One region of the Pseudomonas sp. FG35 genome, then DNA from elsewhere that is predicted to be linked to it. Evidence: riboswitches for the same ligand, from Rfam matches in the RefSeq annotation. Region 1 holds a riboswitch; the other holds the start of a gene.

Region 1 (12,043 bases):
CGCTCACGCAGAGCTTGCTGATCAGCCTCCCACTGCGCACAAAACACCTGCGGGTCGCTGTCGAAATCCAGCCGACGACGAATGATCTGCCCCCGCTCGGCCGGCGCCGTATGACCGCTCAGCGCGACGTTAAGGCCGAAACGATCAAGCAATTGCGGACGCAATTCACCCTCTTCCGGGTTCATCGTCCCGATCAACACAAACTTCGCCGAATGCCGATGGGAAATGCCGTCGCGCTCGATCAGGTTGGTGCCGCTGGCAGCCACATCAAGCAGCAGATCCACCAGATGATCCGGCAACAGATTCACCTCATCGACGTACAACACGCCGCCGTCCGCCTTCGCCAGCACACCCGGAGAAAACTGCGCACGACCGTCGCTCAACGCCGCGTCCAGATCCAGCGTGCCGACCAATCGCTCCTCAGTAGCGCCCAACGGCAATGTGACGAACTGACCACTGGCCAGCAGATCCGCCAGACCCCGGGCCAGCGTCGACTTGGCCATGCCGCGCGGGCCTTCGATCAGCACGCCGCCAATCTTCGGATCGATGGCCGTCAGGTACAGCGCCAGTTTCAGATCATCGGCGCCGACCACGGCGGAGAGCGGGAAATGCGGGGTGTCGGTCATGTTCAGTCTCAGCTCTCTTCTTCTATGTCCAGCAGCAGGTTTTCCAGGGCTTCTTTGTAGGCGCCCGGCTCCTGCCACATCCCGCGCTGCTGCGCTTCGAGCATGCGTTCGGTCATGTCGCGCAGTGCGTGGGGATTATGCTCGCGCACGAACTCGCGGGTCGCCGGGTCCAGCAGATAGGCATCCGCCAGCAATGCGTATTGGTGATCGTCGATCAGTTGCGTGGTGGCATCGAAGGCAAACAGGTTGTCGACCGTCGCCGCCAGTTCGAACGCGCCTTTATAGCCGTGGCGCTTGACCCCGTCGATCCATTTCGGATTCGCCGCCCTTGAGCGGATAACCCGGTTCAGTTCTTCCTTCAAGGTGCGGATTTTCGGCAGGTCCGGCTGACTGTGATCGCCGTGATAACTGGCCGCCGCCTCGCCACGCAGGCTTTCCACGGCAGCAAGCATGCCGCCCTGGAACTGGTAATAGTCGTTGGAATCGAGCAGGTCATGCTCGCGGTTGTCCTGGTTTTGCAGCACCGCCTGCACCTGGCTCAGGCGCTGGACGAATTGCTCGCGGGCGGCGGTGCCCTCGTCGGAACCGCCGTAAGCGTAGGCGCCCCAGTTCAAGTAGACCTCGGCCAGATCCTCGCGGGTTTGCCAGAGGCGTCCGTCGATGGCGCCCTGCACGCCCGCGCCGTATGCGCCGGGTTTGGCACCAAAGATTCGCCAGCCGGCCTGACGCCGGGCAGCCTCGTCATCCAGCCCCGACTGACGTAACGCCTCACGTTCGGCACGCACCTTGGCGGCCAGCGGGTTGAGGTCGTCCGGCTCGTCCAGTTCGGCCACGGCTTGCACGGCAGCGTCGAACAGGCGGATCAGGTTGGCGAACGCATCGCGGAAAAATCCGGAGACCCGCAGCGTTACATCGACCCGAGGCCGGTCGAGCAGGCTCAGCGGCAGAATCTCGAAATCATCGACCCGCTGACTGCCGGTGGCCCACACCGGACGCACGCCCATCAGCGCCATGGCCTGGGCAATGTCGTCACCGCCGGTGCGCATGGTCGCGGTGCCCCAGACCGACAGGCCGAGTTGGCGCAGGTGATCGCCGTGGTCCTGCAAGTGTCGTTCGAGAATCAGGGTCGCGGACTGGAAACCGATCCGCCACGCCGTGGTGGTCGGCAGATTGCGCACGTCCACCGAATAGAAATTGCGCCCGGTGGGTAGCACGTCGAGGCGACCTCGACTTGGCGCACCACTTGGGCCAGCGGGGACGAATCGGCCGCTCAACGCGTCGAGCAAGCCGCGCATTTCGGCCGGGCCGCAGGCGTCGAGGCGTGGGGCGATCACTTCGCGCAGGGCGTGGATGATCGCCTGCACATCTGACCAGCCTGAAGCATCCAGTTGCGCCACATCACCCACCAGCGACTGCTCGATCAAATGCGCCGCGAACAGCTCAAGGCGTTCACGGGTATCCCCCGCCGTACGCCAGACTTCATCGCTCAACGATTGCAGTTCCATTGGGCGCAGGCCAGTCCAGGGTTCGGCAAGTGCACAATCCAGCGGATCGAACCCCAACTGAAACGCCTTGGCCAGCGCCCGCAACAGACTCGACTGAGCCCCTTTGCCATCGCCGCGCGGAATCCGCAGCAACGCCAGCAAGGTGTCGATGCGCAAACGCCCGGTCGGCGACTCACCGAAAATATGCAGGCCATCGCGGATCTGCGATTCCTTCAAGTCACACAAATAAGTGTCCAGACGCGGCAGCCAGATCGCCGCATCGGCGTCGCTGTCGAGGGCGGCATCCAGCTGCAATTCGCGATCAATCTGCGTGTCACGCACTAACTGGAGGATGTCGCGCTGCAACTCGCGGGCGCGGCGCGGATCGAGCAACTGAGCTTCGTAATACTCGTCCGCCAACAATTCCAGATTGCGCAGCGGACCGTAGGTCTCGGCGCGGGTCAGCGGCGGCATCAAGTGGTCGATGATCACTGCCTGAGTGCGACGTTTGGCCTGAGCACCCTCGCCCGGATCGTTGACGATAAACGGGTAGATATTCGGCAGCGGCCCGAGCAATGCGTCCGGCCAGCAGTTTTCCGACAGGCCCACGCCTTTGCCGGGCAACCATTCAAGGTTGCCGTGCTTGCCGACGTGAATCACGCCATGAGCGCCGTAGGTCTGGCGCAGCCAGAAATAGAACGCGAGGTACGCGTGCGGCGGCACCAGATCGGGATCGTGATACACCGCGCTCGGATCAACCTGATAACCCCGCGCCGGTTGAATGCCGACGAAAGTCAGGCCAAAGCGCAGGCCGGCGATCATCATGCGCCCGTCCCGGCACATCGGATCGTTTTGCGGCAAGCCCCAGCGCTCCAGCACCGCCGCGCGATTGGCTTCTGGCAGCGCATTGAACATCTTCAGGTAATCGTCCATCGCCAGGCTTTGCTGGCACGGGCGCTGATCGAGCGTATCGAGATCGTTGCTGACACCGCCGAGCAATTGTCGGATCAGTTCGGTGCCGCTGTCCGGCAGTTCGGCCGGCAGCGGATAACCTTCGGCCTGCAACGCCCGCAGGATATTCAACCCGGCGGCGGGCGTGTCGAGGCCGACGCCATTGCCGATGCGTCCGTCTCGGGTCGGGTAATTGGCGAGGATCAGCGCGATGCGCTTTTCAGCGTTCGTCACCCGCGCCAGATCGACCCAGCGGCGCGCCAGTTCGGCGACGAAATCCATGCGCTCGGGTTGGGCCCGATAACACACCACGTCGGACTGACTGCGCTCGCTGCGCCAGGCCAGATCCTTGAAGCTGATCGGTCGGCTGATGATCCTCCCGTCCAGCTCCGGCAACGCGATGTGCATCGCCAGATCCCGCGGGCCGAGGCCCTGCTCGCTCTCGCGCCAGCCGGGCTCGTTGTCCTGGGCGCAGATCGCCTGAATCACCGGAATGTTGCGACGGAATGGCCGCAGATGCGGCGCTTCCGGGCTGGACTGAGCGAAACCGGTGGTGTTCAGAATCACCGAGGCTCCGGCCTCATCAAGCCAGTCCTCGACCACCGACAGGCAGCCGGGCTCTTTCAAACTGGCCACGGCGATCGGCAGCGGATTGAGTCCGGCAACCTGCAGCCGTTGGCAGAACACGTCGATAAACGCCGTGTTCGCCGCTTGCAAATGCGAGCGATAAAACAACACCGCCGCGACCGGTTGACCGGGCCGCCAATCGGCTTGCCAGTCACTCAGTGCGGCGGTGTTTTTATTCGGGTGATAAATCGCCGTGCGCGGCAGCGCTTGCGGCTCGCCCCACACGTAATCCCGCGCCAGCCAGCGATTGGCCAGGCAGTGGAAAAAGTCCAGCGCATTGCCAAGGCCACCCTGGCGCAGGAACTGCCAGAGACGGTCGCGATCCTCGGCGCCCACGGTGCTCAGGTCGCTGAGTTCCGGGTCGGGACGGTCATCGCCCGGCACCAGAATCACCTGCACGCCACGCTCGGACAATTCGACCAGCCGCTCGACGCCATAACGCCAATAAGCGATGCCGCCGTGCAGCGAAATCAGAATCACCTTGGCGTGGCGCAGCACTTCATCGACGTACAGGTCGACCGACGCATGGTTCTGCACCTGCATGGGGTTGGCCAGCCGCACGCTCGGGTAATCCTCGGGCAGTTGCTGCGCCGCTTCGGCGAGCAGCGCGAGGCTGGAATCGCCGCTGCACAGGATCACCAGCTCGGCGGGGGTTTGTCCAAGGTCGGCAATGTTGTCGTCCGACACGAATCCGCCGGGCTGGGTCCTGAGCAGGTGCATGGCTTAAACGCTGAGCGCGGCGCGCAGTTGCGCTTCGAGCTGGGCAGCGTCCAGTGCCTGACCGATCAACACCAGACGCGTCACGCGTACCTCGTCGGCGCCCCACTGACGATCGAAGTGCTTGTCGAAACGCGTGCCCACGCCCTGGATCAGCAGGCGCATCGGCTTATTCGGGATCGCCGCGAAGCCTTTGACCCGCAGGATGCCGTGCTGAACCACCAGTTGCGTCAGCGCGTCGAGCAGCAGGCTTTCGTCAGCTTGCGGCAGTTCGATGGAGATCGAATCGAAGGCGTCGTGATCGTGGTCGTCGTGATCGTCATCGCCTTCACCGTGGTGGTGATCGTGATGGCTGTGGCGGCCGTCGATGTGTTCTTCGGAACCGGCACCGAGGCCGATCAGCACGTCCAGCGGCAGGCGACCGTTGCTTGCTTCGATGATTTTCACGGCTGGCGGCAGCTCTTCGGCGACTTCCAGGCGGACACGCGCGAGGTCTTCAGGGCTGGTCTGGTCGGCCTTGTTGAGGATCACCAGATCGGCGCTGGCCAGTTGGTCAGCGAACAGTTCGTGCAGCGGAGATTCGTGATCCAGGTTCGGATCGAGCTTGCGCTGGGCATCGACCTGATCCGGGAACGCGGCGAAGGTGCCGGCGGCCACGGCCGGGCTGTCGACCACAGTGATCACCGCGTCGACGGTGCAGGCACTGCGGATTTCCGGCCACTGGAAGGCTTGCACCAGCGGCTTTGGCAGGGCCAGGCCCGAGGTTTCGATCAGGATGTGGTCGAGGTCGCCGCGACGGGCCACCAGCTCGCGCATCACCGGGAAGAACTCTTCCTGAACCGTGCAGCACAGGCAGCCGTTGGCCAGCTCGTAGACGCGGCCGGTGGCTTCTTCTTCGGTGCAGCCGATGGTGCACTGCTTGAGGATTTCACCGTCGATGCCCAACTCGCCAAACTCGTTGACGATCACCGCGATACGGCGGCCCTGGGCATTGTCGAGCATGTGCCGCAGCAAGGTGGTTTTGCCCGAGCCGAGGAAGCCGGTGACGATGGTGACGGGGAGTTTGGCCAGTGTTTTCATCGGATGCCCTTTGGCAAGGTGGCGGGCATACGGGACGAGACCGGCAACGCGGGTGCGTGCCTGGAGAGTTCGCCACCGGATCACCCCGCCCGGTTGAAAGTGAGAATCTGTGACGAGGCAGGTCTCCTGGCTGACGGTGTTCGGGCCTTGGCCCGGTATTCGCTGCGCCTTCCCGCTGGCTCTGGATTGAGTTGGCAGTGGCGTGGCAGCGAACAGCACCGTTCACAGTTGCGGGGGCAGCCGCGGCTTGGACCGCGTTCCCTTCTTAGCTTCGGCGTGGGCCGAAGAACCTCGAAAGCGCAAGGCTACGCAGGGTGTGGGGATGGGTCAATGGTTGGTGGATTTTGGGATTTGGGGCATATCCGTTGCTTCGGGTGCTGCCGCTGGCGGTTTCGCTCTTACAGCGAGTCCCTTTTTCAAACGCCAAAAAGGAACCAAAAGGCTTTTGCCCCGGCGTACGGCACTTCGCTTAGGCGCAGTGTTCCCTCGCTACGGTGTCCATCAGGGGGCATCGCCTACGGTTTGCTTCGCTGCACCTCCTCTCGATGTATGCGGCTGCGCCGCACGGCGCTGCGCGCCTACCCCCTGATGGACACCTCCGCTCGGCCTGCCGAAGGGGCTAAAGATCAAAAGCAGATCAAGAGCCCCTCACCCTAGCCCTCCCGAAACGTCGGACCGCCCGTAGGGAGAGGGAACCGACCGAGTTGATTGGGAGAGTTGCGCCGACATGAAATACCGAGTCGAACTCAGACTTTGAAAAGCCCACAAATCGGCTCCCTCTCCTCGGGGAGAGGGGTAAACCCACCAAAAAACCAAAGCCGAACACCCGCCCCTCACCACTCAACACGATGAGCGTTAGCTCGAGTACCGCTTTTGATCGCAGGGCCCGTCGGCAGGCTGAGTGGAGGGATTGATCCGGGGGTGGGAGCGCAGCGACCGTGCGGCGCAGCCGCATGCATCGAGAGGAGGTGCAGCGAAGCAAACCGTAGGCGATGCCCCCGGATCAATCCCGGAGCGAAGGAACCCCGAGCCTCAGCGAGGGGCCGTACGTCAGGGTGCAGCCTTTTTGGTTACTTTTTCGGCGTTTGGAAAAAGTGACCCGCCGTAAGGGCGGAACCCTAAGCAGCCATAACCGCAGCAACGGATCTGCCCCCAATCCCAATCCCAATCCCAATCCCAATTGACTCAAATCCCCCGCCCATGGTCTCCTACACAACTTGTTACGGGTGCCCCTCACAGGGTGAAACGGGAAACCGGTGAATCATGTGCTTTACTCTAAAGCCATGTCAGTCCGGTGCTGCCCCCGCAACGGTAAGCGAGCGAAGCGTCAGATCCACTGTGCCCACGGGCATGGGAAGGTGACGCTTGCAGGTCGGCAGACAGCCACCCCTCGTGAGCCCGGAGACCGGCCCGCAACACACAGTGCGCATCTTGCGTTACTGAACATAACAAACCCGCGGTGGGCGGGCGCTGTTCGAACCTCTGCGCGCCCGGCCGCAGGGGTTTTCATGCGCTCTATTCACCCGCTGACACTTCAGAGGGAAGCGCCATGTCGATCATCAGCAGCACCGGCAGCAATTCGGACAAGATCTCCAGCACCACCACCCTGAGCCAACGCCTGACCGCCGCCGTCTGCGCGTCGATCCTCGGTGCGTGCCTGGTGTACTTCGCCGGTTTCTCGCACATCGAAGCGGTGCACAACGCCGCGCACGATACCCGCCACAGCGCCGCGTTCCCGTGCCACTGAGACCTGCCGACATGATCAAGCGTATTGCGCAGACCGCAAGTTTCACCGGCCTTCTGGCCGCCCTGCTCCTGACGTTGCTGCAAAGCTTCTGGGTTTCGCCGCTGATTTTGCAGGCCGAGACCTTCGAGAAAGCCGAACCGGTGGCCGAAGTTCACGAACACGCCGCCGGCACCGCCGCCCACACCCACGATGCCGAAGCCTGGGAGCCGGAAGACGGCTGGCAGCGCGTGGTGTCCACCACCGGCGGCAATCTGGTGGTAGCCGTGGGTTTCGCCCTGATGCTGGCGGGCCTGTACACCCTGCGTGCGCCGACCAAAACTTCGCAAGGCCTGCTCTGGGGTCTGGCCGGTTATGCGACCTTCGTACTCGCGCCGACCATGGGCCTGCCACCTGAGCTGCCGGGCACCGCCGCCGCGGATCTGGCCTCGCGGCAGATGTGGTGGATCGGCACTGCGGCCTCCACCGCTGTCGGCCTGGCCTTGATAGCGTTCAGCCGCCACTGGCTGATGAAGACCCTCGGCGTGGCGATCCTTGCCGTGCCGCACGTGATCGGCGCGCCGCAACCGGAAGTGCATTCGATGCTCGCCCCGGAAGCCCTCGAAGCCCAGTTCAAAATCGCTTCGCAGCTGACCAACGTCGCGTTCTGGCTAGCCCTGGGCCTGATCAGCGCCTGGTTGTTCCGCCGCAAAAGCGAAGGTCAGTACCACGCATGACCGATGACAGCGCAGCGCCGACCTTCGTGGTCGGCCTGGGCTGCCAGCGCGGCTGCCCGGCCAGTACGCTGCGTGCATTACTTGATCAGGCATTGCAGGCTCATCGGATTGATCTTGAGAAGGTCAAGGCACTGGCCAGCATCGACCTGAAACGCGACGAACCCGGTTTGCAGGAACTCGCCGCCCAACTGGCGCTGCCGTTGCTGTATTTCAGCAGCGAGGAACTGGCCAGTTATCAGCAACGCTTGAGTCACCATTCCCAAATCGCCTTCGAACGCACCGGCTGTTATGGCGTAGCGGAAAGTGCCGCGCTGGCGCTCGCCGAACAATTGATCAGCGGCCCGGCAAAACTGCTGATTTCCCGGCAAAAGTACGCCCAGGCAACTCTGGCATTGGCCGGCGCGGCGTAAATTCCCGATAATCCCCGCTTTCGATCATGAGCATTCTTCATCTGAAGGGCTGGTGAAGCACCGCCCTGCCCCTTTTCTACAGGATCCAACGATGACCGTTTACTTCATCGGCGCCGGCCCCGGCGACCCGGAATTGATCACTGTCAAAGGCCAGCGGCTGATCCGCCGTTGTCCGGTGATCATCTACGCAGGTTCGCTGGTGCCGACGGCAGTGCTGGAAGGTCATTGCGCTGAAACCGTGGTCAACAGCGCCGAACTGCACCTGGAACAGATCATCGACCTGATCAAGACCGCCCACGCCAAGGGCCAGGATGTGGCGCGGGTACATTCCGGGGATCCGAGTCTGTATGGCGCCATTGGTGAGCAGATTCGTTATCTGCGTGAGCTGGATATTCCGTTCGAGATCATTCCCGGTGTGACCGCCACCGCCGCGTGCGCCGCGCTGCTGGGCGCCGAACTGACCCTGCCGGACATCTCGCAAAGCGTGATCCTGACCCGTTATGCGGACAAGACCGCGATGCCTGCCGGCGAAGAGCTCGGCAACCTGGCGCAGCACGGGGCGACCATGGCGATTCATCTGGGGGTCAATCATCTGGAGAAGATCATTGCCGAACTGCTGCCGCATTACGGCGCGGATTGCCCGATCGCGGTGATTCACCGGGCGACGTGGCCGGATCAGGACTGGGTGACGGGGACGCTGGAAGATATTGCCGAGAAGGTGGCGGCGAAGGGCTTTCGGCGTACGGCGTTGATTCTGGTCGGGCGGGTGTTGGGCAGCGATCATTTCAGCGAGTCTTCGCTGTATCGCGCCGGGCATGCGCATTTGTACCGGCCATAAAAAAACGGCGCTCACGGGGCGCCGTTTTTCATGCCGCAGCGAACACCTTAGTAGTAGGCGTTTTCTTTCTGCGTGTGGTCGGTCACGTCGCGCACGCCCTTGAGCTCCGGAATGCGCTCAAGCAGGGTGCGCTCGATGCCTTCCTTCAGGGTCACGTCCGCCTGGCCGCAGCCCTGGCAACCGCCGCCGAACTGCAATACGGCAATGCCGTCTTCAACCACATCGATCAGGCTGACCTGACCGCCGTGGCTGGCAAGTCCCGGGTTGATTTCGGTTTGCAGGTAGTAGTTGATGCGCTCGTTGATCGGGCTGTCGGCGTTGACCATCGGGACTTTGGCGTTTGGCGCCTTGATGGTCAGCTGGCCGCCCATGCGGTCGGTGGCGTAGTCGACGACGGCATCATCGAGGAACGCTTCGCTGAACGAGTCGATGTAAGCGGTGAAGCTTTTCAGCCCCAGCGCCGTGTCTTCTGGTTTCTCTTCGCCCGGCTTGCAGTAGGCAATGCAGGTTTCGGCGTACTGGGTGCCAGGCTGGGTGATGAAAACGCGGATGCCGATGCCCGGGGTGTTCTGCTTGGAGAGCAGATCGGCCAGGTAATCATGGGCGGCGTCGGTAATGGTAATAGCGGTCATGGAGACTCCTCGCAGGCTTGAGGCGGAGTTTACGCCAATCGGCGCGCGGCACAAAGTCCTACTATTTACGTAGGAATAGTTCACAAATCGGCTAAGCGCCAGGTTCGCCGTCAATCCGTGCCCTAAGCCATTGATAACTGCGTTTTTCCACCCATTCGTAGCTCAGCCACGAACCGATAGCAATGGCCAGCGCACAGACGATAAACATCAAATACGGGTTGATTCCGTAGCGCCGGGCCAGATAACCACCGGCCGACAGCACCAGCACATGCATCAGATACACCGAGTACGAACAGTCGCCCAGCAGCTTGAGCAGCCTGTTGCGTTCGACATGCCGCTCCAGCGCCATGCTGGCCATGACCAGCACCGCACTGGGCACGCCCCAATTCAGCAATCGAGGTTCCGGCGGCAGATGATAGATCGCCACTAATGCCGCACCGATCCCCAGTAATGGCAGCCAGAGCGCCGGCCGGATCCATCCCCGACGGTAAAGCATGCCGATGCCGATCCCCAGCAGGAATTCATAAACGATGTCCGAGCGATAAAACGCGCTGACCCAGCCAAACCCGGTCCAGGCCTGGCACACCGCAAACAGCAGCGCCGCGACCACCAGCAAACGCACTTGCAGCCGGAACAACAGCGCCCAGGCGAACAGTACGTAGAACAGCATTTCGTAATTCAGGGTCCAGCCGACATTCAGGGTCGGATAGATCCCGTAGCCGCCGGGGTTCTCGGTCGGAATGAACAGCAACGACAGGAGCAAATGCCCCCAATCCACCGTCTGGTCCGGCAACAGCGGCCGGGCGAACACCACCAGCAACGCCATCAGCACCGTGTAGAGCCAGTACGCCGGGACAATCCGAAACAGTCGATACAGCAGAAAACGCGTCGGCGGCAATGCCTTGCCTTCAGTGGACAGGAAAATCACCAGCCCGCTGATCACGAAAAATATATCGACGCCCACGGCGCCCTTGTCGATGAACAACTGACCGATCGGCCCACGCGCCTCGAAGTCGAAGAAAATCTGCATGAAGTGATGGCAGACCACCGCCCACGCGGCGAGCGCTCGCAGGGCCTGCACTGAAATCAACATCGATGGCGCTCCCGATTCCGTACATCACAGGATTGGGACAACCGCCATCGTTCAAACGATCAAAGATTCTCGTACCGGTTCATATCCAGCACGCCCTCTTCCACCGGCTCGGTTTCGTGGATGTACTGGCTCAAATCGTGGAAATAGAACCAGAACTGCGGATGACTGCGGCGAATCCCCCAGCGCTCGACGACTTTCTCGAACTGCGCCGCGTCCTTTGCCCCTTCCATCGCATCGACAAACGCCGGCACCTGGTCTGCCGGAACGTTGAACATGAAATTCGGGTAGCTGCTGAGCACGCCCGGGTAGATCGTCAGCGTGTCCAGCCCCGGTTGATAGCGCAGCGATTCGCCGAGCAGGAACGCCACGTTGCTGTGGGCGCGGTTGCGCAGCAGGCTGTAGACCTCGCGCTTGCCGCTACGGGTTTCGACCCGCAGCATGGTGGCTTCCGGCAATTGATCGATCACTTTCAGCCCCGCCGCCGGGCGCGAAGTCAGGCGACTCAGCGCTTGCTCGGCATTTTGCAGCGCCGGGTCGATGTTCGGGCGCGAGCAATAGGCGTCTTCGCAGCGGTTGATCGGATCCGGACGCGCGTTGAGATCGCCGTAGCGCGCCAGCAACTGCATGGCGAAATCGTGTTTCGGGTCTTTCTCGTCGAGTTTCAGTGCGGTCGGCTTGTCGTCGTCGATGGCTTCGTAATCGAGCCACATCTTGAACTGGCCGCTGCTCTGGTACCAATCGTCAAGGTAACCCTCGCGGGAATCGGCGGGCATCAGGCGCAGGAAGTTCTGTTCGGCGCCGTTACGGATCAGGTCGAAATACAAGCGCGTTTGCGCCTGATGGGAGACGTTGCCGAACACATCGAAATTCACCGCCAGCTGGTAATAGGTGCGCTCCAGCAGCGGATAGTCGAACAGCCACATCGTCTGCGGCACCTCGCCGATCAGGCCCTTGGTCACCGAAGCGCTGTCGAAGTGGCGAAAGATGCTGAGCAAGGCGTTGTCGTTGCCGGCCCACAGCGTCGACCAGCTCGGTGCCGGCAGGTCGGCGTAGCTGTCACGGCGCAGGGCTTCGTATTGGTTTCGCTTGTTGCGGTAGTTGTGCCACAGGCTCAGGACACTGCCG
Region 2 (12,043 bases), on a different contig from region 1:
GGTGACGAAGTGCACGGAGCAGCCGTGTTCGGCGTCGCCGGCTTCCAGCGCGCGCTGATGAGTGTGTAACCCTTTGTATTTGGGGAGTAGCGACGGGTGGATGTTGAGCAGGCGACCCTGGTAGTGACGGACGAAGTCAGCGCTGAGAATGCGCATGAAGCCGGCCAGTACCACGAGTTTGGGATTGAATTCGTCGATCAGTTCGATCAGAGCGGTATCGAAGGCCTCGCGGCCCTCGAATCCCTTGTGATCCAGCGAGCGGGTGGCGATACCCGCGTCACTGGCGCGTTGCAGGCCGTAGGCGTCGGCGCGGTTGGAAATCACCGCAGCGATGCGGACCGGGCTGTCGCCGGTCCGCGTGCTGTCGATCAGGGCCTGCAAGTTACTGCCGGTGCCGGACAACAGCACCACGACATCACAGGTCTGGGACATCAGTGAGCCTTGAGGTTCTTCAGTTCGACCTGGGCCGCGCCTTCGGCAGCGGCAGCGATCTGACCGATGACCCAAGGCTGCTCGCCGGCGTCACGCAGGGTGTTCAGCGCAACTTCAACGTGCTCCTGAGCCACGCAGATCACCATGCCCACGCCGCAGTTCAGCACGCGGTGCATTTCGGTTTCGTCGACGTTGCCTTTCTCTTGCAGCCAGTCGAAGACGGCCGGGCGGTTCCAGCTGGCCACGTCAACCACGGCCTGAGCGCCTTTTGGCAGAACGCGCGGGATGTTGTCGAGCAAACCGCCACCGGTGATGTGGGCCATGGCCTTGACCGCGCCGGTGTCCTTGATCAGCTTGAGCAGCGGCTTCACGTAGATGCGGGTCGGGGCCATCAGCAGTTCGGTCAGCGGCTTGCCGTCGAGCTGAACGGTTTCGATATCGGCACCGGACACTTCGATGATCTTGCGGATCAGCGAGTAACCGTTGGAGTGCGGGCCGGACGATGGCAGGGCGATCAGGGCGTCACCGGTGGCGACTTTCGAGCCGTCGATGATTTCGGCTTTTTCCACGACGCCGACGCAGAAGCCGGCCAGGTCGTAGTCTTCGCCTTCGTACATGCCAGGCATTTCAGCGGTTTCGCCGCCGACCAGCGAGCAGCCAGCCAGTTCGCAGCCTGCACCGATACCGGTAACCACGGTGGCCGCTACGTCGACGTTCAGCTTGCCGGTGGCGTAGTAGTCGAGGAAGAACAGCGGCTCGGCGCCGCACACCACCAGATCGTTGACGCACATGGCGACCAGGTCCTGGCCGATGCTGTCGTGCTTGTTCAGGTTCAGCGCCAGGCGCAGTTTGGTGCCGACGCCGTCAGTACCGGAAACCAGCACCGGCTGCTTGTAACCGGCCGGGATCTCGCAGAGGGCGCCGAAACCGCCCAGGCCGCCCATGACTTCCGGGCGCGCAGTGCGCTTGGCGACGCTCTTGATGCGTTCGACCAATGCTTCACCGGCGTCGATGTCTACACCGGCGTCCTTGTAGCTCAGGGAGGGTTGCTTGCTCATGATCCAGGCCTTTAGGGGAGGGGATTCAGGGGTAACGACCGAGTTCAGCGGGAACGCCGAATCCGACAGGGGGCGATTGCCTCACGCGGAGTTCGGGGTGCCCGGCTGTTGCCGGTCTGCGAAGGCGCGCGATTTTATCAGGCTTGAGGGGCAGCGGCCATCCTCACGCCGACGGGCAGGGGCATATCGGTGGAAAAATTTTGCAATTGACGCTGTGGGCGACATCACGGGTGCCTGTATAAGGAACCGTCTATCGTTAGGACTGTGCAAAAACTTACCGACCGCGTGTGAATGTTTTGCGACGGCCTGTGGTCACAGGCTTGCAGAACGGTACACGCGGCCTGTTCCAGCCGCTCTTGTCGACGGGAATTCTCCATGGGTTTGTGTAAATTGCTGTTAGTGGGTGGTTTGTCTCTGATCAGCCTGGCGAGTCAGGCCGAAAATCTCAAAGGTCTCTATCAGGTGCGCGAACCGGTCACTGGCCAGTCGCCAGAGGAGCGCGATCGCGCGACCCAGGCCGCACTGGATACGCTGGTGTTGCGCCTGACCGGTGACCCGAAAGCCCCGCAAAACCCGGGGCTGGCGCCGGTTCGCAAGGATCCGCAGCAGATTATCAGTCAGTTCGGTTTCGATGCCGGGCCGCCGGAAGTGCTGAAAGTCGATTTCGATCCGGGAACCACCGAACAGGCGTTGCGCCGCGCCGGGCTGGCGCTGTGGGGCGCCAATCGGCCCTCGATCCTGAGCTGGTGGCTGAACGATTCGAGCGAAGGCTCGAGCCTGGTGGGCGACGGTCAGGCCAGTGCCGCACCGTTGCGCCGTGCGGCTCAGCATCGTGGCTTGCCGTTGCGACTGCCGTTGGCGGACTTGAGCGAGCAATTGGTCGCCACGGCGCCGGCGCTTGAGGGTGCTGACCCGGCGCCGTTGCGCAACGCTTCCGAGCGCTACAGCGCTGACGCCTTGCTCGCCGTGCATGCCCGCGAAGAAGGCGGACAATGGCAGGCTAAATGGCAACTGTGGCTGGGCGATAAAAAAGAGGCGGGCAACGTGCAGGGCGCGGATCAGGCTGCCGTGACCGATGCGGTGATGCTGGCGGTCGCTGAACGTCTGGCACCTCGCTTTGTTGCCAAGCCGGGCGCGTCCGGCCAGCAGACCCTGGAAGTGCAGGGCATGAATCTGGAGCACTACGCGGCGCTGCTGCGGTTACTCGAACCGTTCGGCGTGCGTCTGCAGAGTGTCGATGCCGATCGCATCCTCTATCGGGTCAACGGCAGTGCCGATCAATTGCGAGCGCAATTGTCGCTGGCGAAGTTGCAGGAACTGCCGGCCGAGGCGCCGGCTCCGGTCGCTGCGCCTCAGCCTGCGGTCGCCGGTTCGCCGCCAGTTGCTGCGCCGACACCGACACCGGCGGCGCCGTCCTTGCGGTTTCGCTGGTAGGTTTTCTTTCTTATATATAAGCAATGGAGTGTTACATGGCCGATACGCGGCGTTGGTTCTGGCTCGGTGGGGTGCTCCTGCTTTGCGCGTTTGTCTGGTTGCTGCATCCGATCCTCACGCCGTTTCTAGTGGCGCTGCTGCTCGCGTATCTGTTCGATCCGCTCGTTGATCGTCTGGAGCGCCTGGGGCTGTCCCGCACCTGGGGTGTGATCACGGTGTTCGCCTTGTTCACCCTGATCGTCACCGCGCTGTTGCTGGTGCTGGTGCCGATGCTCGCCAAGCAATTGCTGCGGCTGTATGAACTGGCGCCGCAAATGCTCGACTGGTTGCAACACACCGCCGTGCCATGGGCGCAATCGAAGCTGGGGCTGTCCGACGGCTTCTGGAAGTTCGACAAGGTCAAAGCCGCGATCAGCGAACACATGGGCCAGACCACTGACATCGTCGGGGTGGTGTTGAGTCAGGCGACGGCCTCAAGCCTGGCGCTGATCGGCTGGTTGGCGAATCTGGTGCTGATCCCTGTGGTGAGCTTTTACCTGCTGCGCGACTGGGACGTGATGATGGCCAAGATCCGCGGCCTGTTGCCCCGTGATCGTGAAGAGCGAGTGGTGGCGCTGGCGGGTGAATGCCATGAAGTGCTGGGCGCGTTCGTGCGCGGGCAATTGCTGGTGATGCTGGCGCTGGGCGTGATCTATGCGGCCGGTCTGATGATTGTCGGCCTGGAGCTGGGCCTGTTGATCGGTCTGATCGCGGGGCTGGCGGCGATTGTGCCGTACATGGGGTTCGTGATCGGCATCGGTGCGGCGTTGATTGCCGGGTTGTTTCAGTTCGGTGGCGATCTGTATCCGATGATCGGAATCGTCGCGGTGTTCATGGTCGGTCAGGCGCTGGAAGGCATGGTGCTGACGCCTTTGCTGGTGGGGGACCGGATCGGTCTGCATCCGGTGGCGGTGATCTTCGCGATTCTGGCCGGTGGCGAGCTGTTCGGCTTCACCGGTGTGCTACTGGCATTGCCGGTGGCGGCGGTGATCATGGTGCTGGTGCGGCATGTCCACGATCTGTACAAGGATTCCGAGATTTATAGCGGGGTGGATGAGCCGGAGTTGTAATCGTGAAGCGCGGGCCGTCCGGTGGATTACCGGGTTGGCCCGTCTCCTGCAGGCCATGGCGCCAAAGAAACTGTCATAAAACCAGCACGTTAACGCAAACCTTTGATTTTGCTTGGGGTCTGTCGCATTGTGCGCTCCGCTTCACGGGTATAAACTTCGCTCACTTTACACAGAGGCCACTAACGGTTCCTTGGGAACTGTTCAGTCAGCATGAAACCGATTCAGCTGCCCCTAGGTGTGCGTCTGCGTGACGACGCCACCTTCATCAACTACTACCCAGGCGCCAATGCCGCTGCACTCGGCTATGTCGAGCGTCTATGCGAAGCCGACGCCGGCTGGACCGAAAGCCTGATCTATCTGTGGGGCAAGCACGGAGTAGGGCGTACGCATCTGTTGCAGGCCGCGTGCCTGCGCTTCGAACAGATGGGTGAACCGGCGGTGTACCTGCCGCTGGCCGAGTTGATGGATCGCGGCATCGAAATTCTCGACAACCTCGAACAGTACGAACTGGTCTGTCTGGACGACTTGCAGGTGATTGCCGGCAAGGCGGACTGGGAAGAGGCAATGTTTCATCTGTTCAACCGTCTGCGTGACAGCGGTCGGCGTCTGCTGATTGCGGCGTCCACTTCACCCCGTGAACTGCCGATCAAACTGGCTGACCTGAAATCACGGCTGACCCTGGCGCTGATCTTCCAGATGCGTCCGCTCTCCGACGAAGACAAATTGCGTGCCCTGCAACTGCGTGCTTCACGTCGCGGTCTGCACCTGACTGACGAGGTTGGGCATTTTATTTTGACTCGCGGTACCCGCAGTATGAGCGCGCTTTTCGATCTGCTGGAGCAGCTCGATCAGGCCTCTTTGCAGGCTCAGCGCAAGCTGACCATTCCCTTCCTGAAAGAAACCCTGGGCTGGTAAAACCGGGGCTTTCAGCCGGTTTTGGCATATTTCAGGCGCCAGAAAACCCGCTTTCCTGTGGGTTGCACAGGCCGCGTCTCCATTCAAATAGGCTTAAGCGCTTAGATGTTACCGAGAAACCGGGAAGTCACAAAAAGATCGATTGAATTTGCAAATGAGGCTGATAGCGGGCATAGTCTCGGCTTCTTTACAACTATCAGCCACGGTCGTGCCCATGCTAAAGCGCTTCGCACCCCTCGTGCCTCTCGCACTCGTCACCCTGTTGTTCGGTTGCGCTGCTCATTCACCTGTTAATCAAGAGCAGCAACAACAGGTTAAAAATTCTGCCACCGCACAGTCTTCCGTTATTTACCAGGAAGAGCTGGACACCGAAAAAGAACTCGCCGACTTCAACGGCAAGAAGCCTTACCAGCTTCCGGTTCTGGCTGACAGCATCCTCGAACGCGGCATGTCCCTGATCGGTACCCGTTACCGTTTCGGCGGTACCTCTGAAGCCGGTTTCGATTGCAGCGGTTTCATCGGCTACCTGTTCCGCGAAGAAGCGGGCATGAACCTGCCGCGCTCCACCCGCGAAATGATCAACGTTGATGCGCCGCTGGTTTCGCGCAGCAACCTCGAGCCGGGCGACCTGCTGTTCTTCGCCACCAATGGTCGTCGCGGTCGTGTCAGCCACGCCGGGATCTACCTGGGCGACAACCAGTTCATCCATTCCAGCTCTCGTCGCAGCGGCGGTGTTCGCATCGACAGCCTGGGCGACAGCTACTGGAGCAAGACCTTCATCGAAGCCAAACGCGCTTTGGCGAACGCTCCGACCGTGGTTACTGCTCGCAAGTAATCACTCGATTGTCGCTACGCTCGTGGCGACAAAGCGGCCCTTCTGACGCAATAGACCTAAACTTTACAAGGTGAAGTTAAAGTCTTACTTGAAGTTTGCCGCGTAGCCGCTAGAATCCTGATCTATATTGATGGCAAACCGCCTGCGTCCCAACGCAGGCGGTTTTGTTTTCTATCGAATCGGCAGTCAAAGCCGCAGCCAGATCAGGATGTTCTGCAAATGACGATGTCGGCCCGCTTTGCCCTGATGTTCTTCGCAGCGCTGCTCAGCGCCTGCGCCAGCCGCACTCCGCCGCCTGCGCCGGTGGTTCGCGCTCCGATCGTGTTCGGATCCTCCCAGGCCTTTTCACCCGCTGCCGAAGACGTGCTGTTTCGCGCGCTCGGGCTGGTGGGTACGCCCTATCGTTGGGGTGGCAATACGCCGGATTCGGGCTTCGATTGCAGTGGCCTGATCGGTTTTGTCTACCGCGATGCCGCCGGCATCAGCCTGCCGCGTTCAACCCGCGAGATGATCGTCATGCAGGCGCCGAATGTCGGCAAGGAAGGGCTGCAGACTGGCGACCTGATCTTCTTCGCCACCAATGGCGGCTCACAGGTCAGTCATGCGGGGATCTATGTCGGGGAAGGGCGCTTCGTTCATGCGCCCGCCACCGGCGGCACGGTGAAGCTGGACAGCCTGTCGAAAGCGTATTGGCAGAAAGCCTATCTGAGCGCCAAGCGCGTTCTGCAGCCAGAGCATCTGGCGCATAACCCGTAGTCCAGATACATAAAAACCCGTGGCAGCTGAATGGCTCCCACGGGTTTTTTATGCCTGCAATAGATTAACGGGTCGCTGAAACCCGCCACACCTTGTTCCCCACATCATCCGCCACCAGCAATCCACCTTGCTGGTCGATCACCACGCCGACCGGGCGGCCCAGCGCGTTCTCGTCCTTGTCGAGGAAACCGGTCAGTACGTCCACTGGCGTTCCGCTCGGCTTGCCGGCGGCAAACGGCACAAAGATCACCTTGTAACCGCTATGCGGTTTGCGGTTCCACGAGCCGTGCTGACCGATGAATGCGCCTTCCTTGAACTGCGCCGGCAGGCGGTTGCCTTCGGCGAAGGTCAGGCCCAGTGATGCGGTGTGCGGGCCGACGGCGTAGTCCGGAGCGATGGCCTTGGCCACCATGTCCGGGCGCTGTGGTTCCACGCGCACATCGATGTGTTGGCCGTAGTAGCTGAACGGCCAGCCATAGAAGGCACCGTCCTTGACCGAAGTGATGTAGTCCGGCACCAGATCGCTGCCTATTTCGTCGCGCTCGTTCACGGCGGTCCACAGTGCGCCGGTTTGCGGCTCCCAGGCCAAGCCATTGGGGTTGCGGATGCCCGAGGCGAAGATCCGGTGATTGCCGGTGGCGCGGTCCACCTCCCAGATCGCCGCGCGGCCTTCTTCCTGATCGAGACCGTTTTCGCCGACGTTACTGTTCGAGCCGACGGTGACGTACAGCTTACTGCCGTCTTTGCTGGCGATGACGTTCTTGGTCCAGTGATGGTTGAGCGTGCCGCCCGGCAAATCCACGACCTTGATCGGCTGGCTCTTGATTTCGGTCGCGCCGGGCTCGTAGTTGAAGCGCAGCAGGCGATCGGTATCGGCCACGTACAGATCGTTGCCGACCAAGGTCATGCCGAATGGCGAGTTGAGGTTCTGCAGGAACACCGTGCGGGTCTCGGCCACGCCATCGTGATCGGCATCGCGTAGCAGGGTGATGCGGTTCGGGCTGGGCACGCCGGCACCCGCGCGGCCCATGACTTTTTTCATCACCCAGCCACGAATGCCCTTGCTGTCGTCCGGTTTTGGCGGGGCGTTGGTTTCTGCCACGAGTACATCGCCGTTCGGCAGTACGTAGAGCCAGCGCGGATGATCGAGATTTTCGGCGAAAGCCGCCACCTGAGTGCCTGCCGCTGCCGTCGGCTTCGCGCCGGCCGGCCAGCCAATGGCCGGGGCGATGTTCACCGTCGGGATCAGGGTCTTGTTCGGTTCGGGCAGTTTCGGTGACGGACCGGTGCCGTCGGAGACTTGCAGGCTGGAGGATTCACCACAGGCGGCGAGCCCTCCGGCGATCATGATGACGAAAACGAACTGGGGCTTGCGCATTGCTGATCTTCCCTATGAATGCATTCCTAAACATAGAGAAGCGCACAAGCCCGATGGTTCAACCCTCAGCCGCGAGCTTCCTTGAACAGCACGGCAACGCCGGGGTGATAGTTGCCGGCTTCGCTGCGCAATTTGCGGTAGGCGTAGGGAAAGTACCAGGCGACGGCGCAGGTGTGTTCCTTTTGCAGGTCGTCGACCATGTCCTGCAACTCTTCCGGGCTGGCGCTGTGCTGGGCTTTTTGCGGGGCGACGAACAGGCAGCCGAGTTTCAGGTCGCTGGCGTAGCTGATGCGCCTGGCGTCGCTGGTGATATCCGCCAGGGCCTGCGTCAGATTCAGGCTGGTGACGCGCGGCCAGCGTTGGGTCGCCTGAATGAAGGCGCGATCCTCGGCGCCAGCAATAAACAAATCGGCGCGGGCGTTGCGCTCGCCTTCTTCATTCTGTTTGCGGGTGGCAGTGTCGCGCAGGGTGACCAGTTCGGCCATCCACGCAGCGGCCGACAGCAGGCCGAGGTTGGCTTTTTCGTCGTGCCAATAAGGTGTGTCATTGTCGCCGCGCACGGCGTTGTAGCGGTCGATACAGTCAAACCAGCGTTCCAGCACCGGGCGCAGGAATTCCAGCCGCGGATTGCTGATGATCATGCCTTGCATGGTGCTCTCCCTTGTTATTGTGATGTGCTCTCTGCAGTCAAAAAGCATGGCTCTTTGATATCACTCATGGCAGTGTGGCACAAGATTGGCGTCAGTTAATTGATCGGCGGCAGTTATTCGCCGCACAAGCCCCTCTTCAATTGACGCTCCACCCCCAACCCTCTAACCTTCGCGGCTTGTTTCAGGTGCTCTGTGGCGCATGTCGACAGAGTGAAACAGGGAAGCCGGTGAGGCGGGTCTTCGAGCGAAGAACCCTCACGATCCCGGCGCTGCCCCCGCAACGGTAAATGAGTAAAAGCTGCGTCTGATGCCACTGCTTAACAGCGGGAAGGCGCGCAGCCAGGCACCAGCCGCTCATGAGCCCGGAGACCGGCCTGATCCATCCAGCGGCATCACGGTGGGCGATGCCAGGCTTGTTGCCGTCTATTCTTGTGCCTGCCCGCCGTTATCCAGCCTCAACGGAGAGCTCCCCCATGACTGATTCCCCCGAACGCGACGAGCGCCACCTGGCGCGCATGCAGCGCAAAAAAGCGGTGATCGACGAACGCATCGCCAATTCGCCAGACGAGTGCGGGCTGGTGCTGGTGCTCACCGGCAATGGCAAAGGCAAGAGCAGTTCGGCATTCGGCATGCTCGCCCGCGCCATGGGCCACGGCATGCAGTGCGGCGTGGTGCAGTTCATCAAGGGGCGCAACAGCACCGGCGAAGAACTGTTCTTCCGCCGCTTCCCCGAGCAAGTACGTTTTCATGTGATGGGTGAGGGCTTCACCTGGGAAACCCAGGACCGCCAGCGCGACATCGCTGCCGCCGAAGCGGCCTGGGCAGTCTCCCGCGAACTGCTGCGTGATCCGTCGATCGGTCTGGTGGTGCTCGATGAACTGAACATCGCCCTCAAGCACGGTTACCTCGATCTGGATCAGGTGCTCAGCGATCTGCAGGCCCGTCCGCCGATGCAGCATGTGATCGTCACCGGTCGCGCTGCCAAGCCGGAAATGATCGAGATGGGCGACACCGTCACCGAAATGGGCATGATCAAGCACGCCTTCCAAGCCGGTATCAAAGCGCAGAAAGGCGTCGAACTTTGAATCAACCACGTCACTGCCCGGCGGTTCTGATCGCCGCGCCGGCTTCCGGTCAGGGCAAGACCACCGTCACCGCCGCGCTGGCCCGTCTGCATCGCAATCAGGGGCGCAAGGTCCGCGTGTTCAAATGCGGCCCGGACTTTCTCGACCCGATGATCCTCGAGCGCGCCAGCGGTGCGCCGGTCTATCAACTGGACATGTGGATGGTCGGCGAGCAGGAAAGTCGTCGCCTGTTGTGGGAAGCCGCCGCCGAAGCCGATCTGATCCTGATCGAAGGCGTGATGGGTTTGTTTGACGGTACGCCGTCGAGCGCCGATCTGGCGCGGCATTTCGGCGTGCCGGTGCTCGGCGTGATCGACGGCACGGCCATGGCGCAGACCTTCGGCGCTTTGGCTCTGGGTTTGGCGCGCTATCAGCCGGACCTGCCGTTCGCCGGCGTGCTGGCCAACCGCGTCGGTACCGTGCGCCATGCGCAGTTGCTGGAAGGCAGCCTCACTGAAGGCCTGCGCTGGTACGGCGCGTTGTCCCGGGAAACCGGGATCGAACTGCCAAGCCGCCATCTCGGCCTGGTGCAGGCCAGCGAACTGAATGACCTCGACGTACGTCTCGACGCCGCCGCCGAAGCACTGGCCGGCACTTGCGAGGTAGCGCTGCCACCGGCCGTGGAATTCGCCGCACCAAAAATCGTTGAGACCGAAAAGCTGCTCGAAGGCGTGCGAATTGCCGTCGCCCGCGACGAAGCCTTTGCCTTCACCTACGGCGCCAGTCTCGATCTGTTGCGAGCGATGGGGGCGGAGCTGAGTTTCTTCTCGCCGATCCGCGATGCGCAATTGCCCGACGCCGACAGCTTGTACCTGCCCGGCGGTTATCCGGAATTGCACCACGTAACCTTGTCGCAGAACGCCGACATGCTCAAAGCGATCCGCGCGCACCACGCGGCCGGCAAACCGTTGCTCGCCGAGTGCGGTGGCATGCTGTACTTGCTCGACTCGCTGACCGATGTCGAAGGCACCCGCGCGGAGCTGGTCGGCCTGTTGAGTGGCGACGCCGTGATGCAAAAGCGCCTCGCCGCGCTGGCGCTGCAAGAGGTCGACCTGCCGGAAGGCCTGTTGCGCGGCCACACCTATCACCATTCCCTGACCACCACCGAACTGACGCCGATTGCCCGTGGCCACAGCCCCAATGGGGGGCGCGGCGCAGAAGCGGTGTACCGGCAAGGGCGGATGACCGCCTCGTACGTACATTTTTACTTCCCGTCGAATCCGTCGGCGATTGCCGCACTGTTGGTGCCATGACCGACAACGCCTTCACTGACGCCGAGCGCGAAGCGGTCTACCGCGCCATCGCCGAACGCCGCGACATGCGCCACTTCAGCGGCGGTACGGTCGAGCCTGACGTGTTGCGACGATTGCTTGAAGCCGCGCATCAGGCGCCGAGCGTCGGCCTGATGCAGCCGTGGCGCTTCATCCGTATCAGCGACCGCGCGCTACGTGGCCAGATCCAGAACCTTGTTGAAGAGGAGCGCGTGCGCACCGCCGAAGCCCTCGGCGAGCGCAGTGACGAATTCATGAAGCTCAAGGTCGAAGGCATCAACGACTGCGCCGAAGTGTTGGTCGCGGCGTTGATGGACGATCGCGAGCGGCATATTTTCGGTCGTCGCACGCTGCCGGAAATGGACATGGCGTCGCTGTCCTGCGCAATCCAGAACCTGTGGCTGGCCGCGCGTGCCGAAGGCCTGGGCATGGGCTGGGTGTCGCTGTTCGAACCGCAGGCGCTGGCCGATCTGCTGAAACTGCCGGACGGGGCCAAGCCGCTGGCGGTGCTTTGTCTGGGGCCGGTCAAGGCATTCTATCCGGCGCCGATGCTGGTACTCGAAGGGTGGGCGCAGGCGCGTCCGCTGAATGAGCTGCTGTACGAAAATTTCTGGGGAGTGAGTCAATGAGTGTGGCGTTGCTGAGTGCCGCCGCGGTTGCGCTGGATGCGCTGCTGGGTGAACCGAAACGCTGGCATCCGCTGGTGGCGTTCGGCAATTTCGCCGGGCGCATCGAGCAACGTTTCAATAGCGCTGGTCGTGGCTGGCGCAGCCATGGCGTCACCGCGTGGGTGATCGCGGTGTTGCCGCTGACCCTGCTGGCCACCGCGTTTTCCTGGGCGCCGTATGTGGGCTGGGTCGTTGAGATTCTTGCGCTGTATTGCGCCCTCGGCATGCGCAGCCTGGGTGAGCACGTCGAGCCGGTGGCCAAGGCCTTGCGCGCCGATGATCTGGAGGAGGCGCGCAAGCGTGTGGGTTATCTGGTCAGCCGTCAGACCGATGAGCTGGACAGCACCGCCGTCGCCCGCGCCGCCACCGAGTCGGTGCTGGAAAACGGCAGCGATGCAGTGTTCGCCGCGCTG

The links. A riboswitch is a leader RNA that binds a small molecule or an ion and turns the genes downstream of it on or off. The one in region 1 is predicted to bind cobalamin.
Region 2: linked by a shared signal. The riboswitch ahead of cobO (cob(I)yrinic acid a,c-diamide adenosyltransferase) and the one ahead of cobW (cobalamin biosynthesis protein CobW) in region 1 are both predicted to bind cobalamin.

Annotation. Positions count from the first base shown of each region.
Region 1 covers NZ_JBMDJR010000003.1:40,402-52,444, forward strand. Annotated here, with positions in the region: gene ACODTD_RS06735 (magnesium chelatase ATPase subunit I) at 1-626, opposite strand, end outside; gene cobN (cobaltochelatase subunit CobN) at 635-4,408, opposite strand; gene cobW (cobalamin biosynthesis protein CobW) at 4,412-5,485, opposite strand; cobalamin riboswitch at 5,585-5,794, opposite strand; cobalamin riboswitch at 6,693-6,913, shown strand; gene ACODTD_RS06750 (CbtB domain-containing protein) at 7,035-7,232, shown strand; gene ACODTD_RS06755 (CbtA family protein) at 7,244-7,945, shown strand; gene ACODTD_RS06760 (cobalamin biosynthesis protein) at 7,942-8,355, shown strand; gene cobM (precorrin-4 C(11)-methyltransferase) at 8,447-9,193, shown strand; gene nfuA (Fe-S biogenesis protein NfuA) at 9,241-9,825, opposite strand; gene ACODTD_RS06775 (acyltransferase family protein) at 9,917-10,918, opposite strand; gene ACODTD_RS06780 (fatty acid cis/trans isomerase) at 10,978-12,043, opposite strand, start outside.
Region 2 covers NZ_JBMDJR010000022.1:25,226-37,268, reverse strand. Annotated here, with positions in the region: gene purN (phosphoribosylglycinamide formyltransferase) at 1-432, opposite strand, end outside; gene purM (phosphoribosylformylglycinamidine cyclo-ligase) at 432-1,490, opposite strand; gene ACODTD_RS27340 (DUF2066 domain-containing protein) at 1,866-2,924, shown strand; gene ACODTD_RS27335 (AI-2E family transporter) at 2,960-4,033, shown strand; gene hda (DnaA regulatory inactivator Hda) at 4,244-4,948, shown strand; gene ACODTD_RS27325 (C40 family peptidase) at 5,163-5,783, shown strand; gene ACODTD_RS27320 (C40 family peptidase) at 6,003-6,539, shown strand; gene ACODTD_RS27315 (PQQ-dependent sugar dehydrogenase) at 6,604-7,917, opposite strand; gene ACODTD_RS27310 (hypothetical protein) at 7,983-8,567, opposite strand; cobalamin riboswitch at 8,734-8,959, shown strand; gene cobO (cob(I)yrinic acid a,c-diamide adenosyltransferase) at 9,041-9,652, shown strand; gene ACODTD_RS27300 (cobyrinic acid a,c-diamide synthase CobB) at 9,649-10,944, shown strand; gene bluB (5,6-dimethylbenzimidazole synthase) at 10,941-11,591, shown strand; gene cbiB (adenosylcobinamide-phosphate synthase CbiB) at 11,588-12,043, shown strand, end outside.